DNA from 3 places in the Actinomadura gamaensis genome. Region 2 is predicted to be linked to each of the others. Evidence: riboswitches for the same ligand, from Rfam matches in the RefSeq annotation. Region 2 holds a riboswitch; each other region holds the start of a gene.

The links. A riboswitch is a leader RNA that binds a small molecule or an ion and turns the genes downstream of it on or off. The one in region 2 is predicted to bind cobalamin.
Positions count from the first base shown of each region.
Region 1: linked by a shared signal. The riboswitch ahead of ACFPCY_RS02460 (CbtB domain-containing protein) and the one ahead of cobN (cobaltochelatase subunit CobN) in region 2 are both predicted to bind cobalamin.
Region 3: linked by a shared signal. The riboswitch ahead of ACFPCY_RS17365 (ribonucleoside-diphosphate reductase subunit alpha) and the one ahead of cobN (cobaltochelatase subunit CobN) in region 2 are both predicted to bind cobalamin.

Region 1 is NZ_JBHSIT010000001.1:533,700-543,041, reverse strand. Features, by position in the region: gene ACFPCY_RS02490 (cellulose binding domain-containing protein) at 1-145, opposite strand, end outside; gene ACFPCY_RS02485 (hypothetical protein) at 278-637, opposite strand; gene ACFPCY_RS02480 (GNAT family N-acetyltransferase) at 822-1,106, opposite strand; gene cimA (citramalate synthase) at 1,156-2,736, opposite strand; gene ACFPCY_RS02470 (branched-chain amino acid aminotransferase) at 3,135-4,238, opposite strand; gene ACFPCY_RS02465 (3-isopropylmalate dehydrogenase) at 4,409-5,464, opposite strand; cobalamin riboswitch at 5,560-5,748, shown strand; gene ACFPCY_RS02460 (CbtB domain-containing protein) at 5,780-6,004, shown strand; gene ACFPCY_RS02455 (CbtA family protein) at 6,004-6,744, shown strand; gene ACFPCY_RS02450 (MBL fold metallo-hydrolase) at 6,782-7,573, opposite strand; gene ACFPCY_RS02445 (MerR family transcriptional regulator) at 7,620-8,039, shown strand; gene ACFPCY_RS02440 (helix-turn-helix domain-containing protein) at 8,177-9,342, opposite strand, start outside.
Region 2 is NZ_JBHSIT010000009.1:242,924-252,265, forward strand. Features, by position in the region: gene cobN (cobaltochelatase subunit CobN) at 1-2,553, opposite strand, end outside; cobalamin riboswitch at 2,612-2,736, opposite strand; gene ACFPCY_RS29205 (YciI family protein) at 3,052-3,378, shown strand; gene ACFPCY_RS29210 (RNA polymerase sigma factor) at 3,375-4,610, shown strand; gene ACFPCY_RS29215 (ArsR/SmtB family transcription factor) at 4,619-4,876, opposite strand; gene ACFPCY_RS29220 (Scr1 family TA system antitoxin-like transcriptional regulator) at 4,948-5,223, shown strand; gene ACFPCY_RS29225 (DUF397 domain-containing protein) at 5,294-5,485, shown strand; gene ACFPCY_RS29230 (hypothetical protein) at 5,587-6,069, opposite strand; gene ACFPCY_RS29235 (hypothetical protein) at 6,101-6,649, opposite strand; gene ACFPCY_RS29240 (hypothetical protein) at 6,695-7,072, opposite strand; gene ACFPCY_RS29245 (ArsR/SmtB family transcription factor) at 7,409-7,735, opposite strand; gene ACFPCY_RS29250 (zinc-dependent alcohol dehydrogenase family protein) at 7,826-8,842, shown strand; gene ACFPCY_RS29255 (Lrp/AsnC family transcriptional regulator) at 8,814-9,342, opposite strand, start outside.
Region 3 is NZ_JBHSIT010000004.1:696,495-705,836, forward strand. Features, by position in the region: gene ACFPCY_RS17320 (SDR family NAD(P)-dependent oxidoreductase) at 1-144, opposite strand, end outside; gene ACFPCY_RS43115 (alpha/beta fold hydrolase) at 282-2,180, shown strand; gene ACFPCY_RS17340 (hypothetical protein) at 2,245-2,730, shown strand; gene ACFPCY_RS17345 (group II truncated hemoglobin) at 2,773-3,537, opposite strand; gene ACFPCY_RS17350 (copper resistance CopC family protein) at 3,674-4,207, opposite strand; gene ACFPCY_RS17355 (YcnI family copper-binding membrane protein) at 4,204-4,917, opposite strand; gene ACFPCY_RS17360 (hypothetical protein) at 5,106-5,750, opposite strand; cobalamin riboswitch at 5,938-6,095, shown strand; gene ACFPCY_RS17365 (ribonucleoside-diphosphate reductase subunit alpha) at 6,393-8,702, shown strand; partial or broken gene ACFPCY_RS17370 (ribonucleotide-diphosphate reductase subunit beta) at 8,741-9,342, shown strand, end outside.

The sequences.
Region 1 (9,342 bases), on a different contig from region 2:
TCGCCGGGGGCGGCGGGTCGGCCGCCTGGGGGACGTCGAGGACGGTGTCTTCCGGGGCGGGTCCGGCGGGTTCCCGTGGCGGGATCGCGAATTCCGCGGTGTTCGTGTGGTCCGGGGGGACGTATCCCGGGGTGTCGCCGCTCACCTGGCCACCTCTCCAGCGCTTCGGTTCACTGGATCGGACGGTCGTCGGGGCGATCCGGTTCGCCCCGGCGCGACGATCATCCCGCCGGACGCGCGGCACCGCCGCGGCTCGACCGCAGTGGCGGAGGCGGTGTTACTCCTCGGTGGCGCGGCGGGCGGCGCGGCGCTGGTGCCGGTTGAGCAGGTCGGTGATCAGGCCGATCGCGTCCGGGCTGGTGGTGTCCGGGGCGCCGCTGAGCCAGCGGGTGGCCTCGGCGAGGAGGTTCTCGGCGGAGTCGCCCGCGCGGCGCTCGTCGGCGAGGCGGCCGAGGACGTCGCCGAGCCGGAGCGCGGCGTCGGGGCTCCCGGCCTCGGCGGCGCACCGGAACCAGGCGGCGGCCTGCTCCAGGTCGCCGTCGCGTTCGAAGGTCTCGCCCAGGCCGAGGGCGACGCCGGCGAACGTCTCGTCCTGGACGGTCCGCGCCAGTGCGGAAGGCCGGGTTCGGACGGGCATGGATGCTCCGGGGGTCGGGTGCGTGGGGTCGCGTGCGTGGGGACGCGAACGCGCGCCGGTCGTTCGCGGCGCGCGATCACGGGTAACTCATGGTGGCCGTCCGGACAGCGTTCTGCCACCTGTTTGGCCATGTTCAACGGCTTTTCTCCGTGTTCACATGAACACGACGAGTCATTATCGCAGGTCAGGCGAGAACATCCTGGTAGTCGGGGTGCTTGTCGATCCAGGACTTGATGAACGGGCACTGCGGGACGACCGTCCGGCCGGCGGACCGGACGTCGTCCAGCGCGCCGCGGGCGAGCGCGCCGCCGACGCCCTGCCCCTCGTAGTCCGGGAAGACCTCGGTGTGCGTGAAGACGACGGTCCCGCCGTCCCCGCGCAGCCGGTACTCGGCGAATCCGGCGAGGGCGCCGTCCACGGTGATCTCGTAGCGGCTCTGGTCGCGGTCGTCGGTGACGTTTCTGCTCATGCCCGGTCAATTACCCGGCGGCGGCGAAGATTCCCCGGTGCGGGTGATCTCACGCGGTCGGCTCGTGGCCGGCGTGGAGCAGGCAGTAGGTGACGGCCTCCTCCAGCGCCTGCCAGGACGCGGCGATGACGTTGTCCTCGACGCCGACGGTGCCCCACTCGCGCTCGCCGTCGCTGGACTCGATGAGGACGCGGGTGCGGGCGTCGGTGCCGTGCGTCCCCTCCAGGATGCGGACCTTGTAGTCGGTCAGCTCCATCCGGGCGAGCTCGGGGTAGAGCTGGCCGAGGGCGAGCCGCAGCGCGTTGTCGAGCGCGTTGACGGGGCCGTTGCCTTCGCCGGTGGCGATGATCCGCTCGCCCTTCGCGTGGATCTTCACGGTGGCCTCGGAGACCATCGAGCCGTCCGGGCGGCGCTCCACGATCGTCCGCCACGACTCGACGTCGAAGTGGCGCGGCCGGACGCCGGTCAGCTCCTCGCGCAGCAGCAGCTCGAACGACGCGTCGGCGGCCTCGAACGTGTGGCCGGTGGACTCCAGGTCCTTCACCCGCGAGACGACGGCGGCGGCGCGCTCGCCGGACAGGTCGTAGCCGAGCTCGCGGCCCTTGAGCTCGACCGACGCGCGTCCGGCCATGCTGGAGACGAGCATCCGCATGTCGTTGCCGACGGCGGCGGGGTCGATGTGCTGGTAGAGGTCCGGATCGACCTTGATCGCGGACGCGTGCAGGCCCGCCTTGTGCGCGAACGCCGACAGCCCGACGTAGGGCTGCTGCGAGGTCGGCGCGACGTTGGTGACCTCGGAGACGGCGTGCGCGATCCGGGTCATCTGCGCGAGCTGCTCGTCGCTGACGAGCCGCATCCCGCGCTTGAGCTGGAGGTTCCCGACGAGCGTGAACAGGTTGGCGTTGCCGCTGCGCTCGCCGTAGCCGTTGGCGCAGCCCTGCACGTGCGTCGCGCCCGCCCGGACGGCGGCGAGCGAGTTGGCGACCGCGCAGCCCGAGTCGTCGTGGCAGTGGATGCCGACGCGCGCGCCGGCCGAGACCACGTCGTGGACGACGTCGGCCAGCTCGTCCGGCAGCATGCCGCCGTTGGTGTCGCAGAGCGCGACGACATCGGCCCCGGCCTCGGCCGCGGTCCGGACGACCTCCAGCGCGTAGGCGCGGTTGGCCTTGTAGCCGTCGAAGAAGTGCTCGGCGTCCAGGAAGACGCGTCGGCCCTCCGCACGCAGGTGGGAGACCGTGTCGCGGATCATCGCGAGGTTCTCCTCCAGGGTCGTGCGGAGGGCCAGCTCGACGTGCCGGTCGTGGCTCTTCGCCACGAGCGTCACGACGGACGCACCCGAGTCGCGCAGGGCGGCCACCTGAGGGTCGTCGGCGGCCTTCACACCGGCCCGGCGGGTCGCGCCGAACGCGGTGAGCTGCGCGTTCTTCAGTTCGAGCTCGGTCCGAGCACGGCGGAAGAACTCGGTGTCCTTGGGGTTGGCGCCCGGCCAGCCGCCCTCGATGAAGCCCACGCCGAGCGCGTCGAGGTGACGCGCCACGGCGAGCTTGTCGGTCACGGAGAGGTTGAGGCCCTCCTGCTGCGAGCCGTCACGCAGCGTGGTGTCGTACACGTGGAATGCGTCGCCCTGCATGTGGGATCAGCCCTTCGAGGGTGGGCGGGACCGCGCCGGAAAACGAAAAGACCCCTCACGGGCGTGAGAGGTCTGCGCGCCGGCGGTGTTCCGTCAGTTGCCGGCGCGCCAGCCAATAATCACGAGGCTGTGGCGCATGATGCCCCGATCATGCCACAGCCGTCTCAAAAACACCAACTGCCGTCTCACGTGTCGAGACGAAATCGGGGCGACACGGTGAAACGGCAGCCGGCGGACGAGCATCGGGCCCCGGGAAACGGCCTGGCCCGGCCCTCACGGGGACGAGCCTCAGGCGTCACGGCGACGGCTCTCAGGCGTCACGGGGACGCATGCCAGGCGTCCCTGTGGACGGAGGTCAGGCGTCCCGGGGAAAGGTGACAGGTGTCCCGGGACGGAGGTCAGGCGATCTTGTGGACCCAGCCGTAGCGGTCCGGGCGGTGGCCGAACTGGATGCCGATGAGCTCCTCGCGCAGCCGCATGGAGATCTCGCCGGGCTCGCCGTCGCCGATCTTCCACTCGCGGTCGGTGCCCTTCACCGCGCCGACCGGGCTGATGATCGCGGCGGTGCCGCAGCCGAAGACCTCGGTCAGCTCGCCGGACTCGCAGCCCCGCTGCCACTCGTCGATGTCGATCTTGCCCTCCTCGACCTGGATGCCGAGGTCGGGCGCGAGCTTCAGCATCGAGTCGCGGGTGATGCCCGGCAGCAGCGTGCCGGTGAGCGCCGGGGTGAGGATGCGCGGCTGCGGGCCGGCGCCGTAGACGAACATCAGGTTCATCGAGCCGACCTCCTCGACCCAGCGGTGCTCCACGGCGTCCAGCCAGACGACCTGGTCGCAGCCGTGCGCGACGGCCTGGGCCTGCCCGGCGAAGGACGCGGCGTAGTTGCCTCCGGTCTTCGCCGCGCCGGTGCCGCCGGGGGCGGCGCGGGTGTAGTCCTGCGACAGCCAGACGGTGACCGGCTTGATGCCGCGCGCGTAGTAGTTCCCCGACGGGGACGCGATGATCATGAACAGGTACTCGTCCGCCGGCTGGTTGACGCCGAGCAGGCGGGTGGTGGCGAACATGAACGGGCGCAGGTAGAGGCTGTGGCCCTCGCTGGTGGGGACCCAGTCGCGGTCGGTCGCGACGAGCAGTTCCAGGGCCTCGACGAACAGCTGCTCCGGGATCTCCGGCATCGCCATCCGCTGCGCGGAGGCGTTCATCCGGGCGGCGTTGGCGTAGGGGCGGAAGGTGACGATGGAGCCGTCCGCCTGCCGGTAGGCCTTCAGGCCCTCGAACAGCTCCTGCGCGTAGTGCAGCACCTGGGAGGCCGGGTCGAGCGCGATCGGGCCGTACGGCTGGAGCTTGGCGTCGTGCCAGCCCCGGTCCTTGTGGTAGCGGATCGTGATCATGTGGTCCGTGAAGTACCGGCCCCATCCGGGATCGGCCAGGATGGCCGCGCGGTCCTCCGCCGAGACGGGGTTCTCGTTCCGCGTGATCTCGAAGTCCAGGGTCGTGCTCATCGTGGGTGTCCTCTCCCGGATCGCCAGGCGGCTCCGTTGCCGTCCGACCTTCCCTAGTCCCTATTGTCGTACTTCGTCCAGACCCGGCTCTCCACCCACGGCGAGCACGACGAAAAACCGGGCGCGCCGTGAGGTCGGCGCGCCCGGTCATGGCTGGTCGGCGAGCGCGCCTACCCGGCTACTCGCTTGGCGATGGCGTCGCCGATCTGCGCGGTGGACCGGACGCCCGCGCCCCCGCGCTCGATCAGGTCCTCGGCGACGGCGGACTCGACGCGGCGCGCGGCCGCGTCCTCGCCGAGATGGTCGAGCAGCATCACGACCGACAGGATAGTCGCCGTCGGGTCCGCCTTGCCCTGCCCGGCGATGTCCGGGGCGCTGCCGTGCACCGGCTCGAACATCGACGGCGCGGTGCCGTCGGGGTTGACGTTGCCGGACGCGGCGAGCCCGATGCCGCCCGCGACGGCCGCGCCGATGTCGGTGATGATGTCGCCGAACAGGTTGTCGGTCACGATCACGTCGAACCGCTGCGGCTGGTTCACGAAGAACATCGTCGCCGCGTCGACGTGGCAGTAGTCGGTCTCGACCTGCGGGTACTCCTCGCCGACGCGCTTGAGCGTGCGCTGGTAGAGGTCGCCCGCGTAGGCGAGGACGTTGTCCTTGTGGACGAGCGTGAGCTTCTTGCGCGGACGCGCCGCGGCCTGCTCGAACGCGTACCGGATCACCCGCTCGACGCCGAAGGCGGTGTTGACGCTCTCCTGCGTGGCGATCTCGTGCGGGGTGCCCTTGCGGATCACGCCGCCCGTCCCGGCGTAGAGGCTCTCGGTGCCCTCGCGGACGACGAGCATGTCGATGTCGTCCGGGCCGACGCCCGCGAGCGGGGACGTCGCGCCGGGCAGCAGCTTCACCGGGCGGAGGTTCGCGTAGTGGTCGAACTCGAACCGGGTGCGCAGCAGCAGGCCGCGCTCCAGCAGCCCGGACGGCACGGACGGGTCGCCGATCGCGCCGAGCAGGATGACGTCCTGGTCGCGCAGCTCCGCGAGGACCGAGTCCGGAAGGACCTCGCCGGTGCGGTGGTAGCGCGCCGCGCCGAGGTCGTATTCGGTCTGCTCGAAACTCAGGTCGTGGGCGGGGGCGACGGCGTCGAGGACCTTCAACCCCTCGGCGACGACCTCCGGGCCGATCCCGTCACCGGGAATGGCCGCGAGTCGGATGCTGCGGGAAGCCATGCGGGGACTCTACCGCAACGTCTCATCCAATGAGCAATGGTCTCACCCCCTGAGACAGGACAGAACGGTGTGACTTGACGTCGCATCCCCCAAAGGGGACGCTTCGCCTGACAAGTTCACATCGAGGCGACGGTGCGCAGGAACCCGGTGCGATTCCGGGACGGTCCCGCCACTGTGACCAGGGAGCCTCCCCCGCGTGCGACCACGGCCGGAAGACCGGCTGGAAGGTCGGCGGGAGGCGCCGATCTGGGAGTCAGGACACTGACCCGTCGTCCTCCCGCAACCGGGGCGAGTGAACCCCGTGAGGAGACCCAGATGGCCCAGTCCGCCGTTCCCGAGCAGCGCGCCGCCCAGCAGCCGGTGCCGCTGCGCGTCCCCGTCCGCGACATCCTGCCCTGGGCGGTGTTCGCCGCCGTGCTCGGGCTCGTCCTGATCTACTTCGTCGGCGCCGAGCAGGGCGCGACCTCCCTGTTCTCCGGCACCTGGGTGCACGAGTTCACCCACGACGGCCGGCACCTGCTCGGCTTCCCCTGCCACTGATGGCGGCGGACGTCACCGCCGCCCCGCGCCCGATGACCATGCGTTCCCTGCTCGTGCGGGGGATGCTGGCCGGGCTGGCCGGGGCGGCGCTGGCCCTGGTCGTCGCGTGGGTCTACGGCGAGCCGCAGGTGGGGAACGCGATCGCGTTCGAGGAGTCGCACGCCGACCACGGCGCCGGGCACGAGGAGGAGATCGTGTCCCGGGCCGTGCAGAAGACGGCCGGCCTGATCACCGCGGTCGGCTTCTACGGCGTCGCGATCGGCGGCCTGTTCGCGATCGCGTTCGCCTTCGCCTACGGACGCCTCGGCGCCCTGCACGCGCGCGCGACGGCGGCCGTCGTCGCGCTGCTCGGCTTCGTCGCCGTCGAGGGCGTGCCGTTCCTGAAGTACCCGGCCACTCCCCCGGCGGTCGGCAACCCGACCACCATCGGCGGCCGGACGGCCCTGTACTTCGGCATGGTCGCGATCGGCATCGCCACGGTCGTCGCGGCGGTGATCATCTGCCGCCGCCTCACCCCGCGCCTGGGCACCTGGAACGCGGTGACCGTGTCGGCGATCGGTTTCGTCCTGGTCAACGCGGTGCTCTTCCAGATCACCCCGAAACCGGACGCGATCCCCGACCACTTCCCGGCTAGGACGCTCTGGGAATTCCGCATGGCGTCCCTGGGCATGCAGGCCGTCCTGTGGGCGACGATGGGACTGCTCTTCGGCTGGCTGACCGAACGAGCCGTCCGCAAGTAGCACCGGCGAGGGGGCCGGCGTCGTCGCCGACCCCCTTTCAGCGGTACCGGGCCAGTTCCCACGGGTCATGGGCCGAGAAGACCTCGACCTCGTCCCCGTGGTCGCGGACCAGTTCCCGCAACCGCGCCTGCGTGCCGAGCCGCAGGTCGGCATGGACCTGCGAGTTGGTCTGGACGAGATCCATGAGCGGATGCGGCTCCTTCTCGTCCTGCATCTCGCGGTGGTAGTAGTACGCGTCCCCGCAGTGCAGCAGCCATTTGTCGCCGTCCCGCACGGCCACCCCCGCGTGCCCCTGAGTGTGCCCACCGAGCGGGACGAGCCTGATCTCCGACGGCAGGCCGTCCAGGGCGAACGCGCCGAACCCGAACCACCGCTCGCCGGGCGTCCCGTCATAAGTCACCCACTTGGGCCCATGCGCCCAATGCGCCGGCCGGTACCGGGAAGCATTTCCCGCTAGCGCCGCGTCCCGCTCGGCCGCCAGCACGTGAACGGACGCGTCCGGGAAGTCGGGCAGGCCCCCGCAGTGATCGACGTCGAGATGGGTGACGACGACGTGCCGCACATCGGACGCCTCGTACCCGAGCCTCTCGACCTGCCGGATCGCCGTCTCGGACTCCTCCAGCACAGGGGCGGTCATGGCGACCCACTCCGCCCCGAGCGTCCCGTCCGGATCGCGGACATCCCCAAGCCCCAAGCCCGTCTCGACCAGCACAAGCCCTTCCTCGGTCTCGACGAGCAGACAGTGGTTCACCGCACGCGCAGGAGAAGGCCCTTCATAGGTGGCCTCGATCGTGGTCATGGAACCGCAGTTCAGGTGATGGATTCTCATGCGGGCTATGCTGCGACTTGAAGCGCGGTTCAAGTCAAGGAGCCTCATGACGGACGATCTGCTCGACATCGCCGAAGTGGCCCAGCGCGCCGGGCTCGCCCCGTCCGCCCTGCGCTTCTACGAGAAGAAAGGCCTAATCGAACCCGCCGGACGCAACGGCCTCCGCCGCACCTACCGTCCGGACATTCTCGAACGCCTGGGCCTGATCACCTGCGCCCGCAGCGCCGGCTTCACCATCGCCGAGATCTCCGGCTTCCTCGCGGCCCGCCCCGGCGACACCGCCATCCGCGACCGCATGGCCGCCAAAGCCCGCACCCTGGACGACCAGATAGCCCAGCTCACCCGCCTACGCGACAGCCTCCAACACGCCTCGACCTGCGACCACGACCCGGTAGTGGACTGCCCCGACTTCAAACGCGCGATCGGCCGCGTCCCGACCGTCCCGTCCCGACAGTGCGCACACTAACGACCCGAGCAGGCCTGGGCACGAATGATCGACCACTCCCGGCCTGTAGCGCGCGCTCGACGGCGGCGCTTTCTGCGTTCTCGGTCACGCAGACCATTCAGCCGCATGCTCGCAGGAAGGCCCAGGAACGCGGTGTCCTAGTCGAGGCCGAGTTCGCCGACCAGTGACCGGATTGTCGGCGAGGGGCGGGTGGTGATCTCCCGGACCTCGGCTACGAGGGAGCGGGCGATGGCCTGGTGGCGGAACCAGACGCGCGAGGTGGCGCGCGCCTCGGCGAGGCGGGTCTCGGCCGCGCGCGGCTGGCGCGCGTCCACGTGGACCTGGGCTACGTCCAGCAAGTGGCGGCTGTAGGAGATGCCGCGCAGCTCGCCGGGCCGGACGTGGCGGGCCTCGGCCAGGGCGTGGCCGGGGTCCTTGAGCGTCGCCCACGCGTGGACGGCCTGCATACGCACGGTGGCCGGGCCGAACGCGGTCTGGTAGGCGTCCACGCGGTGGCCGATGCGCCGCGCGGCGGCGGCAGCGCTGTCGATGTAGTCGGACGGGTCGCGCCCTGCCGCGGCGGCCGGGGCCAGCGCGGTCATGAGCAGGTTGCCCCACACCGCGAGATGCGCCTCGGGCGCGGAGAACGACGGCTCGATCCGGGCGGCCGCGAGTACCGCGACGCGCTCGGCCTCTTCGAGACGCGCCTGGTGGAGCAGTACCCACGCGTAGGTGCCGTGCGTGGTCGCCCACTGCCACTCGTCGTCGCCTTCGGCCGCCGCCGTGACCGCGCGCTCCGCGCTCAGAGCCGCCAGGTCCAGCTTGCCGAAGTGCACCAGCAGGCAGGCCGCGAGCTGGTACGCCTGCGCCAGCGACGCGGCGACCGCCGCGCCGAGCGTGCGGTGCGCGAGCCGCGTCTCGCCGATCAGGCCGGGCAGCGCGGCCGTCAGGCTTCCGAAGTCGCCCGCCCAGTAGAGGTCCCAGCCCCGCCCCACGGCGGCGCGCAGCTCGTGGGGCGGCGTCGGCGCGCCGTCGTCGTCCACGTCGAGCCCGGCCAGGCCGGGCAGCAGCGACGGCGCGAGCAGCGCGTCCCTCAGCGCGAGGACGCTGGCATCGCCCCGGTCGCCGCCGAGCCGCTCGCGCCGGCCCGTCAGCTCCGTGAGGTCCACGTCCAGCGCGGTGGCCAGCTTCATCAGCGTGGTCGTGCGCTCGCCCTGCCGTCGCCCCTGTTCGAGCTTGGCGACCGTGTCGCGCGAGAGCCCGGCCCGTTCCGCGAGGCCCTCCTGACTCATCGCGCGCTCCCTGCGGATGCGCTTGAGATTCG
Region 2 (9,342 bases):
GTCCAGGTGACGCTTGACCAGCGAGTCGGCGAGGGCGACGCCGACGTCCCACGAGTTGCGGGACGGGATGGCCTTCGGGTCCACCGAGTAGAAGTTCCGGCCGGTCGGCAGCACGTTGACCAGCCCCCGCGTCGGCGACCCGGACGGCCCGGCGGGCACGTAGCCGCCGTCGAGCGCGTGCAGCACGGCCCCGATCTCGTCGCGCGTGGCGTCCAGCCGCGGGACGACCTCGGACGCGGCGAACTCCAGCAGGCGGACGACGTCCGGCACGTCCCCGTCCAGCACCTCGGCGGCGACCGCGCGGGCCCGCGCCGGGTCCCAGCCGCCGTCCTCCATCGCCTGGACGAGCCGCCGCGCGGTCTCCTCCAGGATGTCGATCACATCGGACGCGGTCCGTCCGCCGAGCGCGTTCACGACCGCGCCCGGCTCGGCGAGCAGCGCCTTCTCGTCCAGCCCGTGCCGCGCCGCGATCGCCGCCCGCAGGCCCGGCATCGCCCCGGCGACGCCGCCCCACACCTGCGAGGCGCGCAGCACGGCGAGGACGAGGTTGACGCGCGCCTCGTCCCGCGGCTCCTGCCCGAGGATGTGCAGGCCGTCCCGGATCTGGACGTCCTTGATCTCGCACAGGTAGCCGTCGATGTGCATGACGAAGTCGTCGAAGTCGTCCGCGTCCGGCATGTCCTCCTGGTGGAGGTCGTGGTGGAGCTGCGCGGCCTGGATCAGCGTCCATATCTGCGCCCGGACGGCCGGGAGCTTCGCCGGGTCCAGATCGTTCACGGTGGCGTACTCGTCCAGTAGCTGTTCGAGTTTGGCCAGGTCACCGTAGGTGTCGGCGCGCGCCATCGGCGGCACGAGATGATCGACGACGGTCGCGTGCCCGCGCCGCTTCGCCTGCGTGCCCTCGCCCGGGTCGTTCACGATGAACGGGTAGACGAGCGGCAGGTCGCCGAGCACGCCGTCCGGGGCGCAGCCGTCCGACAGCCCGAGCCCCTTGCCCGGCAGCCACTCCAGCGTCCCGTGCTTGCCCAGGTGGACGACCGCGTCCGCGCCGAACTCCAGGTCCAGCCACCGGTACGCGGCCAGGTAGTGGTGCGAGGGCGGCAGGTCCGGATCGTGGTAGATCGCGACCGGGTTCTCGCCGAACCCGCGCGGCGGCTGGATCATCAGCACGACGTTCCCGAACCGCAGCGACGCGAGCACGATGTCGTCGCCGTCCACGTACAGCTCGCCGGGCGGCTCGCCCCAGTGCTGCCGGACGCCCTCGCGCAGCGACTCCGGCAGCGCCTCGAACCACGTCCGGTAGGACGCCAGCGACGCCCGCGCCGGAGCCTTCGCCAACTGCTCTTCGGTCAGCCACTCGACGTCGTGCCCACCGGCGGCGATGAGCGAATGAATGAGGTCATCGCCCGTGTCGGGGTTCTTCCAAAGCGAATGGTCCTCACCCAGGTAATACCCGGCCTCGGCCATCTGCCGAAGCATCCGGACGGCGGACGTGGGCGTATCGAGCCCCACTGCGTTTCCGACCCGAGCGTGCTTGGTCGGATACGACGACAGAACCAGCGCCACCCGCTTCTCGCCATTCGGGATGTGCTTGAGCCGCGCATGCCGAACCGCGATCCCGGCGACCCGCGCGGCCCGTTCCTCATCGGCCGCGTACACCGGAATCCCGTCGGGGCCGAGTTCCTTGAACGAGAACGGCACGGAGATGATGCGTCCGTCGAACTCGGGAATGGCGACCTGCATGGCCGCGTCCATCGGGACGAGGGCGGCGTCCGACTCGTCCCATGCCTGGCGCGACGACGTGAGGCAGAGCCCCTGGACGACCGGCACGTCCAGCGTGGCGAGAGCCCCCGCGTCCCACGAGTCCTCGTCACCCCCCGCGCTGGCGTCGGCCGCGACGGCCCCGCCCGCCGCCAGCACGGTGGCGATGACCGCATCGCACTGCCCGAGCAATGCCATCAGCTCCGGATCGGCCCCTCGCAACGACCCGCAGAAGACCGGCAGGGCATTCGCTCCGGCCCGTTCGATCTGCCGGCACAGAACATCGACGAATGCCGTGTTCCCCGAAAGCTCATGCGCCCGGTAGAAAACGACACCGACCGTGGGACGCCCGTCCACCCGCGCGTATTCACCATGCACGCCAAAGGAAGGCATGGCGACGGGAGCGTCGAAGCCTTCCCCCGTCAGCAGCACGGTGTCCGACAGGAAGAAGGCGAGCTGCCGCAGGTTCTCGACGCCCCCCTCGCGCAGATAGGCGAGCGCCTCGGCGGCGACTCCCGGCGGCACCGTGGAAAGGGCCATCAACTCGGCGTCCGGGTCGGCCTCTCCGCCGAGGAACACGACGGGCAACCCGCTCGCGGCCAGGGCGTCCACGCCCGGCGCCCAGGTCTTCCGCCCTCCCAGCAGCCGCACCACGACGACATCGACGCCGTCGGTCAGCGACGCCAGCTCCTCGACGGCGACCCGCGCGGGGTTCGCGGTCGCCCACCCGGCGTCCGCCGCGCGGGCGGCGAGCAGTTCGGTGTCGGCGGTGGACAGCAACAGAGCACGCATCGGCGATGCCTCCAACGGGGTCCGCGCCCCGGCTCGGGTGAAGGGCCGCGACGGCGCGGAGTCTCCTGGCTTCCGGATCACCGCCCCCGCCCCGGCCTTCCAGCGTCGCCGCCGTGACCTTGCGTGAGGGGGGACTCCCCGGTGACAGTTGCGGGACAGCTCCGGACTCGCACCGGATTCCTCGCCCGCCGTCGCCGCGCCAGTCTACGGAACCGCCACGTTGACCTCACCCCCGCGATTCCAGTGGCCCCCGGCCCCGCCAAGGCGTAACCTTCCCTGTGTCGGCGAGTGGGGAAGCTCGACCGGCCGGAACGCCCGACCTCACCTAGCCGAGGCCGGGCGTTCCGCTTGCCCCCGGGAATTCTCCGGCCGGGGTGTCGGGACGGGGCGGTCGTGTTCGTCGGAAGGGTGAGGGCCGCCTGCGAGGGGTGGCGCTGAGGGCGGGAAGCGCGATCATGGAGGCCGCGCTTCCCCCGACACCGCAGGAGATGATCGCCGATGCAGTATCTGCTCTCCGTGATCCACGACCGGCCCGACGTTCTCGCCGTCCCTGAGGAGCAAGCCGCGATCGACGTGTTCAACGACCGGCTCCAGAAGGACGGGCACTGGGTGTTCGCCGGCGGCCTCGCCGTCCCGGACACGGCCACCGTGATCGACAACCGGGGCGAGGAGCCGCTGTTCACCGACGGGCCCTTCGTGGAGTCCAAGGAGTTCCTCGCGGGCTTCTGGATCATCGAGGCGCCCGACCTCGACGTGGCGCTGGAACTCGCCGCGGAGGGGTCGAAACGGTGCAACCGGAAGGTCGAGGTGCGTCCGTTCCTGTGAGCGGGACCGACGAGGCGGTCTCCCGGGCCCACCGCGCGGAGTGGGCCCGGGTGGTCGCCGCCCTGACCAGGCGTTTCGGTGACCTCGACCTCGCCGAGGAGGCCGCCGCGGAGGCGTTCGCGACCGCCGTCCAGAGGTGGCCGGAGGACGGCGTCCCGCCCAACCCCGGCGCCTGGCTGACCACCACCGCCAACCGCAAGGCCATCGACCGGATCCGGCGCGAGAGCAAGCGCGACGACAAGCACAGGGAGGCTCGGATGGTGTACGACCGCGGCGCGCCCGAGCCGCTCGGCGCGATCGACGACGACCGGCTCCGGCTGATCTTCACCTGCTGCCATCCGGCGCTGGCGCCGCAGGCCCGCGTGGCGCTGACGCTGCGCATGGTCGGGGGGCTGACCGTCGCCGAGATCGCCCGCGCCTTCCTGGTGCGCGAGACGACGCTGGAACAGCGGATCACCCGCGCGAAGGCCAAGATCAAGGCGGCCCGCATCCCCTACCGGGTGCCGTCCGCCGGGGACCTCCCGGCCCGCGTCGGCGGCGTGCTCGCCGTCCTGTACCTGGTGTTCAACGAGGGCTACCTGGCGACCGGCCCCGGCACCGACCCCGTCCGCCTCGACCTGACGGCCGAGGCGATCCGGCTCACCCGCCTGATCCGCGTCCTGCTGCCGGACGACGGCGAGGTGGCCGGGCTGCTGGCCCTGATGCTGCTCACCGAGGCCCGGCGCACCGCGCGGGTCTCGTCCGGCGGCGAACTGGTGTCCCTGGCCGAGCAGGACCGCGGATCCTGGGACGCGGCGCTGATCGCCGAGGGGCACCGGCTGGTCCGCGAGCGCCTCGCCGCTGCCGCCGCCGGAACGCCCCCGGGCCGCTACCAGATCCTCGCCGCGATCAACGCCGTCCACACCTCCGCCCGCGACGTCCGCGACACCGACTGGTCGCAGATCCTCGCCCTGTACGACCGGCTCGTCCGCCTCGACCCGTCCCCGATCGTCGTCCTCAACCGGGCCGTCGCACTGGCCGAACTGGACGGCCCGGAAGTGGCCCTGGCGGCCGTCGACCGCCTGGAACCCCGCCTGGACGGCTACCACGCCTACCACGCCACCCGCGCCGACCTGCTCCGCCGTCTGGGCCGCGGCCGGGAGTCCCGCGCGGCCTACGACAAGGCCATCGCCCTGGCAGGCAACACCGCCGAAACCGCCTACCTGACCCGCCGCCGCGACCAGCTGCACTGACGCCGGGGTCAGGCGGGGGCCGTTTCGAGGTCGGCGGTGACGATGGCGGTCAGGAGGCCGGGGAACGCCTCTTCCAGGTCTTCTTTGCGGAGGGCGTTCAGGCGTGAGGTGCCCACGTAGTACTGCCTGATCAGGCCCGCTTCGCGGAGGACGTTGAAGTGGTGCGTGGCCGTGGATTTGCTGACCGGGAGGTCGAAGCCGCCGCAGGGGATGTCGGTCGCGGCGTCCCAGAGCCGGCTGACGATGCTGCGGCGGACCGGGTCCACCAGCGCTTCGAGGATCTGCTGGAGGCGGCCGTCCTCGGCGCCTACGGCCGGCCGTCCTCGGCGCCTACGGCGTGGTGGGCGGTGAGCGCGAGCGGCTGCTCGCCTTCGCCCGGGACGCGGAGATGCCCGGCTGGTGGGAACCCGGCGACAGCATTTGCCCCACACCGCTCAAGGCGCTGATCGGGTTCGAGGCCCAGGCCGTCCGTATCACCAACGTGAAGATGTCTTTCATCCTGGGGTTGTTGCAGGTTCCCGAGTACGCGCGTGCCGTCACGGCGGCGTCCGGGATCCCTCCGTTGGAGATCGAGACCGCGTCGCGACCCGCATGGGACGGCAGGCGGTCCTGAGCCGTCCGCAACCGCCGAAGCTCCTCGCGCTGATCTCGAAGATCATCGCTTTCTACGGGGGTTGACGGGTGTGGAGCACGACCAGGGTCTCAACTGGCGCAAGCCGTCCTACAGCGATGAAGAAGTCAACTGCGTCGAAGTGGCTCGCCTGTCCAGGGCACGGATGGCCATCCGAGGTTCCAAGCCTCCGAGCGAGCCGGTCTTGACCCTCGACCAGAAGGACTGGCTCTCCCGCCGCGCGACGCTGAGCAAGACCCGTTGAAGATGCCTGTCGTTGCTGTGACGTTGAGATGTTGCGCGAACCTGGAAACGTTGCGTTGAGAGTGCAACGTGTCAGTTGTTGAGCGATTGTGCATGTGCAGGTCAGTACCAGCGGGTGAAGGCGGCTGCGCCTGAGAAAGAGCTTGCCGCTTCCCGGAGGATGCGCAGTGGGGCGTCCAGTAGCTCGGCGGCGTCGAAGCCGGGGTCGTCGCCGGTCTCGGTCATCCACGTGGTGATGCGGGTCAGAAGTTCGGCTCGACGGGTGGGTGGGACGTCCAGGACCGCTTCGACTTCGGGTAGAGCGGCCGCGACCTCGTCGGCGGTCAGGATGAAATTGCCGCGCACGCCTGGAAGGGCGCGCATTGCGTCTGTCCCCAGAGCGTTGCAGAGGGCCTCCACTGGGTTGGCCTTGCGGGCGACCGCGACGAACGGGGAGCCTTGGTCGGCCATGAGGTCGGCGGCGGCGTCCTGCAGGTCTTCGATCGCGTCCGTTTCAGCGTCGGTGGCGTCGGCGGCTTGGGACGCAAGACGTCGGGCCGCTTCGTCCGGGATGGCACCGATCACCCAGATGCCGGTGGCGCTCATCGATATGAACCTGCTCGTCGGGGCCGGCTGTTCAGAGGGGGAGGTAGGGGAGGCGGGTTCTTTCCTTGGTCTGGTCGCGGACGGTTTCTACGGCTTCGCGGACGCCGGGGTCGGGGTGGGAGGCGAGGCGCGCCAGGTCGCCCAGTGGGCCCTTGCGGCGTTTCCCCAGCCAGTACAGCACCTCACGCAGGGCGGACGGGGCGCCCGGGTCACCGGCGGCGGCGAGGCGGGCCATGAGTTCGCGGGTGGACGGTCCGGGGCCGTCCAGGGGATGGGGCAAGCGTTCGCGCAGGCGGCGGGCGACGGCTTCGGACGCGGGGACCTCGACCTGCGGACGTCCGTAATGGCCGACGAGCACCGGCTCCGCGTCGTCCAGCCGGACGTGGACCGCGACGTGCCCGCCCTGGCCGCCCCAGCGGGCCAACTCCCGCAGCCATTGGTGCGTCAGGGTGTGGGACGGCAGCACCGGAAAGAGGTAGACACCGCGGTCGCCGTCCTGTCCGTGGCTCACCGCGCGGATGCCCGAGCGGCGGATCCGGGGGACGTTTCCGGCGGGTGTCAGGTGCACGAACGTCGCCATGCGCTAGGCCGGGAGGTAGGGCTCGGGGAAGCTCATCGGGCGAGCCTACTTCGTCCGGACGTGGCGGATGAGAAGGATCACGATGGTGATCGCCAGCGCCAGCGTCACGGTGAACAGGTGCAGGACGGGGATGACGAACGCCAACAGGACGGGATAGACGCAGACGACGCCGAGGACGACCTCGTAGACGATCGCGAAGTACTGGGCGTCACGGCTGCGCGGGAGGGTGACGGTCAGGGCCGTCCCGACGAGGGCTAGGACGGTCAGGACGATGCCCGCGACCAGGAGCAGCTTCAGGATCGCCACCGTTTCGGGGTCAGCGAGGGACGCCCGGGACAGCACGCAGCCGAAGATCAGCAGCAGCACGCCCGGCAGCGCAAGGAAGGCGACCTGGAAGCCCAGCAGCACGCGAAGCGCGGTCACGGCAGGACGAGAAGGTTCCCCAGCCGATGCCGGGTCGAGCGCTTCCGCAATTGAGGCCGGGTCGTGCGGCTGCCCGGCCGTGGCCGGGTGGAGTTGGCCGGTCTTGGTAGTGCCGAACGGTTGTGTGAGGGCGGGCAGGTGGGGCGGTTGCTTGGTCGGGGCGGGCTGGGGCGGGTGAGCGGTCTCAGCCGGGAGCGGTCGCGCGGGCTCAGTCGGGAGCGGTGGGGCGGTCTCGGGTGGGAGCGGTGGGGCGGTCATGGGTTCAGGCTGGCGCGGGGTTGGCCCGCAGGGCGTCCGTCGGAGTACTCAAGCCGGGACGTGGCGGTACCCAGGTGCTCAGGCGGGGGCTGGTTTCAGGTCGGCGGTGACGATGGCCTGGATGAGGCCGGGGAACGCCTCGTCCAGTTCGTCCCGGCGGAGGGTGTTCAGGCGGGACGTGCCGACGTAGTACTGCCTGATCAGGCCGGCTTCGCGGAGGACGTTGAAGTGGTGCGTGGCCGTGGACTTGCTGACCGGGAGGTCGAAGCCGCCGCACTTGACGTCGGTCTCGGCGTCCCAGAGGCGGGTGACGATGCTGCGCCGGACGGGGTCGACCAGCGCCTCCAGGATCTGCTGGAGCCTGACGTCGCGGAGGTCGGGGTGCGGCGGGGTGCGGTCGTCCATGCGGGTCATAGTACGACAGGCATCGAAGTTTGACATTCGTCGAACTTCGGCGTTGAGTGATCATCCGCAGCGGACGGAAGGGTGGTCGCGATGGCCAGGACGGTGTTGTTCGACGAACTCGGCGGACCCGAGGTGATGCGGGTCCGGGACGTCCCGGTCGGCGAGCCGGGGCCCGGCGAGGTGCGGATCCGGGTGGACGCGATCGGGGTGAACCGGGCGGAGGCGCTGTTCCGGAGCGGGGTCTACATCGAGCCGGTGAAGGCGTTCCCGGCGCGCCTCGGGTACGAGGCGGCCGGGGTTGTCGAGGCCGTGGGCGAGGGCGTCGAGGGGCTGGACCTCGGGGACGCGGTGAGCACGATGCCCGCGTTCTCCCAGAACGACTACGGGGTCTACGCGGAGCGGGCGATCGTGCCCGCGCACGCCGTGCTGCGCCGGCCGGAGTATGTGAGCGCTCGCACGGGCGCGGCGGTGTGGATGCCTTACGTGACCGCTTACGGCGCGCTCGTCGAGGTCGGCGGGATGCGGCCCGGGGACACGGTCGTGCTGAACGCGGCGTCCAGCAGCGTCGGGCTCGCGGCGATCCAGGTCGCCGAGCGGACGGGGGCGACGGCGATCGCGCTCACGCGGGGCGAGGGCAAGAAGGACGCGCTGCTCAAGCTGGGCGCCGAGCATGTCGTCGTGACGGAGACCGAGGACGTGGTCGAGCGGGTCCGGGAGCTGACGGACGGCCGGGGCGCGCAGTTCGTGTTCGACGGGGTGGCCGGGCCGGGCGTCCTGGACCTCGCCAAGGTCGTCGCGCCGGACGGGATGCTGCTCGAATACGGGATGCTCAGCGGGCTGCCGACGCCGTATCCGGGATTCGAGCTCGGCATGCCCGCGCTGAACATGCGGACGTACACGATGCACGAGACGTCCCGCGATCCCGAGCGGATGCGGCGGGCGGTGGCGTACGTGAACTCGGGACTGAGGTCGGGGGCGTTCCGTCCGGTGATCGACCGGACGTTCGACCTGGAGGACATCGTCGAGGCGCACCGGTACATGGCGTCCAACGAGCAGATCGGCAAGATCGTCGTGACCGTCAGCGGAGGAGACGGCCGAGGCGCTTGAGGTAGCGGGTGACCGGGGTCGTCTCGACGCGGGCGACGCCGGGCAGGGCGGCGACGCGGTCGGTGAGGTAGCGGTAGGCGTCGTGGGCGTCCCGGCACAGGACGCTCGCGACGAGGTTCACCGGCCCGCTGGTGGCGGCGGCGAAGCCGACCTCGGGGTGGGCGGCGAGGGCGCGTCCGGCGGCGTCCAGCTCGGACGGCGCGACCGACAGCCACAGCCGCGTGCCGTGGTCCAGGCCGGCCAGGCGCAGGTCGAACTCGGCGTAGAAGTGCAGCGCGCCGATCGTCCGGAGGTGGTCCACGCGGCGGCGGACGGTCGAGGCGGACCAGCCGGTCGCGGCGGCGAGCTCGGGGACGCCGGTCCGGCCGTCGCGGGCGAGGACGTCCAGGAGCGGCCGGTCCTCGGGGCCGCATTGCGGGATGTCGGCGGGGTCGAGGGGCGGCACGACGGCCGGGCGGAGCTGCGCGACCTGCGCCGGGGTCAGGGCGTCCAGGCGGCGG
Region 3 (9,342 bases), on a different contig from region 2:
GACCCGCTCGGCCGCCTCGGCGTTGCTCCGGTAGGTGAAGGCCACGTCCGCGCCGGCCTTGGCGAGGCCCACCGCGACGGCCGCGCCGATACCCCGGCTGCCGCCCGTGACCAGCGCGACCTTGTTCTCGATCTCGTTGTTCATGGGTATGAGTCTGTGCCGCGGCGGCGCCGGAAGCTGGCGGAAATCCGACACCTCACTTGCGGTGACCCAGCTCACAGGAACGTCCCCGGCCGTGCGCGCCTCTTCCACGCACAACCCTCTCGGGAGAGGCGGGAAACGTGCGCAGTGATCTTCGGCGGACGGCCGGACGGGCCGTCGCCACGCTGCCGGCCCTGGACGGCGTGCTCCACCTGGTCTGGACGACCGGCCTGACCTGGCCCGCGTCCGACGACCGCGCGCTGTCGCTGGCGGTGCTCGGCGGTCAGGTTCCGTTCACGCCGGGCGTCCTGCTGCCGCTGGCCGCGATCCTGTTCGGCGCGGCGTCGGCCGTCGCGGTCTACAGCGAGGGACGCGCGCGGGCGTGGATACACCGTTTGTGCGGGATCGTGACGTTCGCCGTCGCGACCGGCCTGCTCGTGCGCGGGCTGGCCGGCGTCGTGTGGGCCTTCGGCGTCCTGGACGGCTCCGGGACGTCGTTCTACTGGCTCAACCTGCTGCTCTACACGCCGGTCTGCCTGGCGTTCGGCGTCACCGCGGCCTGGCTCGCCGGAGTGCCCGGACATCTCGGACGCGCCGTGGCGATGGCGCTTCCGCTGGTGTTGACGAGCGGAGTGCTGGGCGCCGCGTACGGCTGGCAGCCGGGAGAGCGGCGGGGATACCGGTCGCCGTTCCTGGCGTCCGTTCCGTCCCGGTATCTGGATACGCCGGTGGCGCGGTTCCACTACGTCCGGCAGGGCCGGGACGGCTCGCCCGTCGTGCTGCTGTCGCCCGGCGCGGCGTGGGCGTTCGCGTGGCGGGCGCAGCTCGCGGCCCTGTCCCGCACGCACACCGTCTACGTCCTCGACCTGCCCGGACAGGGCTACACGACGGTCCGCGACCCGCACTTCACCTGGGACCTCAAGGGGATGACGTCCGCGATCGGCGCCTTCCTCGACGGTCTCCGGCTGCCCGCCGTCGCGCTCGCCGGGAACTCGTGGAGCGGCGGCTGGGCCCTCGCCTACGCGCAGCGGCACCCCGACCGCGTCCGCAGGCTCGCCCTCCTCGCGCCCTCCGGATTGGACGAACGCGACCCGATGACCTGGGAGATCCTGAAGATGCCCGCCGTGGGGGAACTGCTGACGAACCTGGCCGCCGGGCGCGGCGTCGTCGCGTCGTCCGTCCGGGGCCTGTTCGTCCACCCTGTTCGTCCACAAGGAGCGCGCCACCGACGCGCTCGTGGACGAGATGTGGGCGCCCGGCACCGAGCGGACGAACCTGCGCTCGAACTACCGGCTGGAACGCGGCCTCGACTGGCGCGAGACGGAACGCGCGCTGCCCGCCACGCGGCAGCCCGCCCTCGTCGTCTGGGGACGTCAGGACACCGTGCTGCCCGTCCGGCAGGCGCGCCGCTTCGGGACGCTGCTCCCGCACGCCGACGTCCGCGTCCTGGAAGGCTGCGGCCATGCGCTCACGCTCGACTGCCCGGACCAGGTGTCCACACTGATGGAAGCCTTCCTGCGATGATCGCCGCACCCCACGACCCGCACGATCCCGGTGTCTCGCTGGCGCGGGCGGCGCTGCGCGGCGACACGCTCGCGATGCAGGACCTGCTGGCCCACCTCGCCCCCTACGTCGCGCGGATCTGCGGCCCGATCGCGCTCGACGGCGGCCCGGACGCGGCGCAGGAGGCGCTCGTCGCGGTGTTCCGGTCGCTGCGCACGCTCCGCGACCCGGCCGCCCTCTACGGCTGGACGCGCGCCATCGCCGTCCGGGAGGCCGTCCGGGTGGCCCGGCGCGACGCCCGCGCGCGGCCCGCCGAGCTCGCCGACCTGCCCGCCCGCGAGGACCTGGAGCTGGCCGCCGACGTGCGCGACGTGCTGGCCCGGCTGTCGCCCGAGCACCGCGCCGTCCTCGTGTTGCGCGACCTGGAGGGGCTGGACGAGAAGGCCGCCTCCCGCCTGCTGGACATCCCGGCGGGCACCGTCAAGTCCCGGCTGCACCGCGCCCGGGAGAGCTTCCGGAAGGCGTGGTCCGCATGAAGGGGCGATCGGCGCGAAGGGGCGATCCGCGTGAAGGGGCGATCCGCGTGAAGGGGCGATCCGCGTGAAGGGGATGATCCGCATGGACGGCGACGAGCGCTGGCCGGCCGCCGAACTGGACGACGTCCGGCGGCTGCGCGTGATGGCGGCGGCGATCCCGGGCGGGCGCGTGAGCGAGCGCGTCCTGCCCGTCCCGCTGGACGAGGTGTGGGCGGTCATGGGCGACCTGGAGGACGGTTTCGGACGGTTCCAGCCGGACATGCGGCGCGTCCGCGTCGTCCGGGCGGAGCGGGGCCGCGTGGTCGCGCTGGCGCGCAGCCGCTTCGGGATGCGCGCCCGGCTGGAGGGGACGCTCCGGCCCGGCTGGTGCTGGCTCCAGAGCCGGTTCCTGATCATCGGGATGGCCGCCGCGTCCGAGCCCGGCGGCGGCACGCGCGTCGCCGTGACGGGCGGCGTCCGGGTGCCGGGCCGGGCCGCGATCGTCCCGGTCGGCGTCCGCCGCGAACTCGACCGCGCCCTGGCCCGGCTGGAGGAGCAACTTCGGGTCTGACCTGCCGGGATGCGTCGTCCGGCGGCGCATCCCGGCACCCGGTCAGGACGGGATGTAGGGCGGTGCGACGCCCCAGCCCCAGTGCGGCATCGGCGCTTCGAGCGGCGGCGTCGCGTCCGGCTGGGAGTTGGCCCGCGCGAGCCGCGTCCCCCACTCGATGTAGCCGGCGAACGCGGCGCGGAACTCCGGGTCGTCCGGCAGGCCCACCTCGTCGGCGGCGTCCATCAGCAGGCTCACCCAGCGGCGGCGCTGCGGCTCGGTGATCGCCTTGCCGAGGTGCTGCCGGATCATGTGGTGGTAGCCGCCGCGCTCGGCGCTGTAGCGCTCCGGCCCGCCGAACACCTCGCCCAGCCACAGCGCGACGTAGGCCGGATGGTGCTTGTCCATGTGCGCGAACAGCGGCCCGATCAGCTCGTCCTTGAGGACGTGCCCGTAGAACACCTCGGTGAGCCGCCGCAGCGCCTCCTCGCCGCCCGCCCAGTCGTACATGGACGGGACGCTGCCGCCGGAGCCGCGCACGGCCGTCCGCTCGTAGTGCCGCATCTCCTCGATGCGCTGCACGTACGGCTTGATCTCGGCGAAGAACGCCGCGAAGTGCTCGCCGGAGCGGAACTCCTTGAGGTGCGCGTCGGCGGACGTCCAGGTGATGCGCAGGACGTACCACTCGGGCTCGTCCACGCAGCGGCTCAGCTCGTAGTCGGCGCACTGCGGCGCGGCGGCGAGGGACTCGGCGGCGCGGCCGTAGGCGGCCTCGAAGCCCGCCGCGTCCGCGCCGTCGATCCGGTAGCGGATGTACTCGACGATCATGGGGTCACCTTCCGGGGGTCGCGCTTATGTAATCATGTAATCAAGCGCGCCGGGAGGTGAAATGCCGGAAAAGACGGCGGGCTCCGGGAGACCGTGGCCTCCCGGAGCCCGCCGCGGATCATTCGTCGCGGTTCGCTCAGCCGGTTCGCTTGCGACGCGTCCAGGCGATGCCGCCGCCGATCAGGGCGAGCACGACGACGCCCAGCCCGACCCACAGCCAGCCCGCGCTCCCGCCGCCGCCGGACGACGACTTCGCCGCGGAGGAGACGAACGCGCTCGGCGGGGGCGTCTGCGCCTGGCCCGGCGCGGCGGACGACCCGGCGACCGTGAACTTGAACTCGCCGGTGACCGGGTGCCCGTCGGATGCGACGACCCGCCAGCCGACCGTGTAGACGCCGTTCGGCAGCGGACCCTTGACCGACTCGGTGACCACGTTGTCCACGGCCCGCGCCGCGCCCGCCTCGTGCCGTCCGCCGCTCGCGTCCGTGAGGACGACCTGCGGGAACCCGACCGGGTCCGCGTACGTGAGGGTCAGCTTCTGCGGGGACGCGACCGTCGCGCCCGCCGCCGGATCCGACGACTTCAGCGACGTGTGCGCCGACGCCGGAACCGCCGAGACCCCCAGCGCGCCGGCCATCACCGCACCGGCCACGATCAGCCGGCCCTTCATGCGCGGGTCCGGGTCCGGGCGCGGGTGAGGCCGAACGCGCCGACGCCGATGCCGATCACGCCGACCGCGATGCCGACGCCGCCGAGCGTCCTGGCGGTGCCGTCGTCGGACTTCGCGGCGGCCGGGGGCGTCTTGGACGTGGCCGCGACCGTCATGCCCTGCGCGTCCGCGCCCTTCGGGGTCAGCTTCAGGACGGGCGAGGGGTGCTCCGGCTCGTTCGCGCCGTTCCCCGGGTCCTGGTCCCAGTTCACGACGCTCTTGTCGGAGTAGGTCTGCGCGGCCTTGAACACCAGCCGGTCGGCGTTGTCGGGCAGCGGCCCGAGCGAGACGTCGAACTCCTGGAACTGGCCGGGGTCGATGCGTCCGCCCGACCAGGTGATGCTGGACACCGCCTCGGTCAGCTCGCCGCCCTCGGCCTTCACGGGCGTGGCGAGCTTGCTCTTGGTGACCTTGACCGTCCAGCCGGGGACGGGCCGGACCGACACGAACGCGATCGGGTGGTCGGCGGGGAGATCCACCCGGACCTGCGTCGTCCCGGCGTCGGGCTTCTCGTTCGGGACGCGGAACGAGACCTTGGTGAAACCGCCCTTCTCGGCGGTCCCGGGGTTGACGGTGACATGCGCGGACGCGGCGGTGGCGAGGCCGGCGAGCGAGACGCCGGTCACCGCCGCGACGGCGGCGAGACGCCGCGCGCGAACCATCGAGGACATGCACTTCTCCGTTCGAGCATGGGGGAGGTCCGGACGGCGGCCGAAACACGCGTCCGGAAACGAGCCGTGAACCCCGCGCGGACGACGCCGCGCGTGAAGACCGGCCGACCCGTAGGGCCGGGCGTAAGCCACCCGACCAACCCACGCCCGCAGCGAGCCGCCGCGAGGCGACGGGCGAGCCGGGTGGGTCAGGCGGTGGGGAGGGGGAGGGAACGGAGAAGTGGGGGACCGCGCCGGACGACCTGGTGGCGGAGCGCGCGACGGCGCAGGGCCGCTGCGGGGGCCGTGACCGGTACGACCGCGACGGGCGCGGGCGGCGCGGCGGGCTCGGCGGCCGACAGCGCGAGGAGCAGCCGGACGGGACGGTCGGCGAAGGCCGCGATCCGCCTGGTCAGCGACCATGCGGCGCGCTCACCGCGCCAGAGCCACCAGCCCGACGCGAGGCCCGCGGCGACGTGCGCGAGCGTCATCGCCGAGCCCGGGCCGTGCGTCGAGACCGCCGTGACCATGTGGTGCGGGTCGTGCATCGACGAGGTGCCCGCGCCGCCCGCCGGCGCGGGGCCGCAGGTGCCGCACGCGCTCGCGAACAGCGTGTGCAGGGCGAACTGGCCGAAGACCAGGCCGCCCGCGATCGTCGGCAGCGACCGTTCGTGGCCGGTCAGCGCGTAGGTGACCGCGAGCACGCCCGCGAACCCGGCCAGCGCCGCCCACGCCGGGACGGCCGCAGAGGCCGCCAGGGCATGGCCGAGCGTCGCCAGGGCGACGCACACGGTGGAGAACACCACCGCGCGCGCGAGGCGGAGGGCCGGCCGGACCGGCTGCGCTGCGGACATGACGCTCTCATGGTGCCATCCCCGGCCCGCGGCGGGTACCCGACCCCCGGGGAAGCATCGCGAACACGCCCAACATGTTGGGGTTGCGCGAAGCGCTGACTCAAGATGTAGGGTCTAGCCCCGTGCTGGTTCGCCCGCACCGCCGCTCCGCGCCGCCACGCGGGAGCGGCGGAGCGGGCGTCGCAAGAGGGAACCCGGTGGGAGTCCGGGACTGCCCCGCAGCGGTGAGCGGGAACGACCGCCGTCATGAGCACTGGATCCGCCGCGCGCGGACCGGGAAGCGACGGCCAGTAGGCCGGTGGCGCGCCGAAGGAGCGCCGCCGTCGCCCGCGAGTCCGAAGACCTGCCCGCACGACGTACGTCCGAAAGCCTCGCGGGAGGCCGACGGACGGGCGCGCGAGCCTGCCCGAGAACACCCGGGCACGGGCCGTCCGGCCACGGACGGGCCCCGGCCGTTCCGTCGCGGACGGGCACGGGCCGTCCAGCAGTGGGCGGGCACGGGCCGTCCGATGCCGGGCGGGCACGGGCCGTCCGGTGGTGGGCGGGTCGTACCGGCGGCGCCTGCTCGGGGGACCGGGCGGGGCACGGCGACGCGCGTCCGGCCCGGCCGCTCCCGCGAGGGTGATGCGAGGGAGAGGGCAGATGACGCAGCAACTGGCCGCGCCGGTGGAGACCGCACGGGGAGCGCTCGAGGTCGAGGTCGGACGGGCCTGCGCGGGCCTGCCGGACGCCGAGCCCGAGCGGGTCCTCGCGGCGGTCCGGGGCGGCGACGCGGCCGACCGCGCGGGCCTGCGGGAGCAGGCGATCGCCGAGGCCGCCGCGCTCGTCGCGGTCGAGCCCGCCTACTCCAGGGTCGCCGCGCGGCTGCTGAACGCGCACATCGCGGACGAGGCCGCCGCCGAGGGCGTCCGCACGTTCGCCGAGTCGGCCGCGGCCGCGCACCGCGAGGGCCTGATGGCCGACGCGCCCGCCGCGTTCGTCGCGGCCAACGCCGAGGCGCTCAACGCGATCGTCGACGCCGCCGGGGACGCCGCCGACGACCGGTTCGAGTACTTCGGCCTCCGCACCGTCTACGACCGGTACCTGTGGCGGCACCCGCGGACGCGGCGCGTCCTGGAACGGCCGCAGTTCTTCCTGCTCCGCGTCGCGGTCGGGCTGGCCGAGACGGTCGAGGACGTCCGGGAGCTGTACGGCCTGCTGTCCACGCTGTCGTACCTGCCGTCCTCGCCGACGCTGTTCAACAGCGCCGCCCGCCGCCCGCAGCTGTCGTCCTGCTTCCTGCTGGACGCGCCGCGCGACGAGCTGGAGTCGATCTACGAGCGGTACGCGCAGGTCGCGCGGCTCAGCAAGTACGCGGGCGGGATCGGGATCTCGTGGACGCGGATCCGGTCGCGCGGCTCGCTCATCCAGGGCACCAACGGGCTGTCGAACGGGATCGTCCCGTGGCTGCGGACGCTCGACTCGTCCGTCGCGGCGGTCAACCAGGGAGGCCGCCGCAAGGGCGCGGCCTGCGTGTACCTGGAACCGTGGCACGCCGACGTCGAGGAGTTCCTGGAGCTGCGCGACAACACCGGCGAGGACGCCCGCCGCACGCACAACCTGAACCTGGCCAACTGGATCCCGGACGAGTTCATGCGCCGCGTCGAGCGCGACGAGGACTGGTCGCTGTTCGACCCGAAGGCCGTCCCCGAGCTGACCGACCTCTACGGCGACGAGTTCGACCGCGCCTACCGCGCCGCCGAGCAGGCGGGCAAGGCCGTCCGGACGATCTCCGCGCGCCGCCTCTACGGCCGGATGATGCGGACTCTGGCGGAGACCGGGAACGGCTGGATGACCTTCAAGGACATCTCCAACCGGGCCTGCAACCAGACGGCCGAGAAGGGCAACGTCGTCCACCTGTCCAACCTGTGCACCGAGATCCTGGAGGTCACCAGCGACGGCGAGACGGCCGTCTGCAACCTCGGCTCGATCAACCTCGGCGCGCACGTGGCGGACGGCGGGATCGACTGGGAGCGGCTGCGCGCCACGGTCCGGACGGCCGTCCGCTTCCTGGACCGGACGATCGACCGGGGCTTCTACCCAACCGAGGAGGCCGAGCGGGCGAACAAGAAGTGGCGTCCGATGGGCCTCGGCGTCATGGGCCTCGCGGACGTCTTCTTCAAGCTGCGCCTGCCGTTCGACTCGGATGAGGCGAAGCGCCTGTCCACCCGCATCGCCGAGGAGATCTCGCTCGCGGCGTACGGGGCGTCCGCCGACCTCGCCGAGCAGCACGGCCCGCACCCGGCGTACGCGCAGACCCGGACCGCGCGCGGGCAGCTCCACCCGGACCACTTCCCGGACGCCATGATCACCCGTCCGGACGCCTGGACCGAGCTGCGCGCCCGCGTCGCCCGCACCGGCCTGCGCAACTCGCTGCTCGTCGCGATCGCGCCGACGGCGACGATCGCGTCCATCGCGGGCTGCTACGAGTGCATCGAGCCGCAGGTGTCCAACCTGTTCAAGCGCGAGACGCTGTCCGGCGAGTTCCTGCAGATCAACCAGTACCTCGTCCGGGACCTGAAGGCCGAGGGCCTGTGGCTGCCCGAGGTCCGCGAGGCGATCAAGCGCGCGAACGGCAGCGTGCAGGGCCTCGCCGACCTCCCGGACGACGTCCGCGCCCTCTACCGGACGGCCTGGGAGCTGCCGCAGAAGGCGCTCATCGACCTCGCCGCCGCGCGCACCCCGTTCGTCGACCAGTCGCAGTCGCTGAACCTGTTCATGGAGACCCCGACCATCGGGAAGCTCTCCTCGATGTACGCCTACGCCTGGCGCAGCGGCATCAAGACGACCTACTACCTGCGGAGCCGCCCGGCGACGCGCATCGCGCAGACCACCGTCTCCGCGACCCTGTCCGACGAAGGAGCCGTCATCTGCTCCCTGGAGAACCCCGAGACCTGCGAGGCCTGCCAGTAATGCTGCTCGACCCCGGCATGGACCTGACCCTGCGTCCCATGCGCTACCCCGACTTCTACGAGCGCTACCGCGCCGCCATCCGCAACACCTGGACGGTCGAGGAGGTGGACCTCGCGTCCGACCTCGCCGACCTCGCCCGGCTCACGCCCGAGGAGCTGCACCTGGTCAACCGGCTGGTCGCGTTCTTCGCGACGGGCGACTCGATCGTCGCGAACAACCTCGTGCTGAACCTGTACAAGCACGTGAACGCGCCGGAGGCCCGCCTCTACCTGTCCCGGCAGCTGTTCGAGGAGGCCGTCCACGTCCAGTTCTACCTGACCCTCCTCGACACCTACCTGCCCGACCACGACGAGCGGGTCAAGGCGTTCGCGGCGATCGAGCACATCCCGTCCATCCGGGCGAAGGCGGAGTTCTGCTTCCGCTGGATCGACTCGATCGACAAGCTCGACCAGCTCCGCACGCGCGACGACCGCCGCGCGTTCCTGCTGAACCTGATCTGCTTCGCGGCCTGCATCGAGGGCCTGTTCTTCTAGGGCGCGTTCGCCTACGTCTACTGGCTGCGCTCGCGCGGCCTCCTGAACGGCCTCGCGTCCGGGACGAACTGGGTCTTCCGGGACGAGTCCATGCACATGGAGTTCGC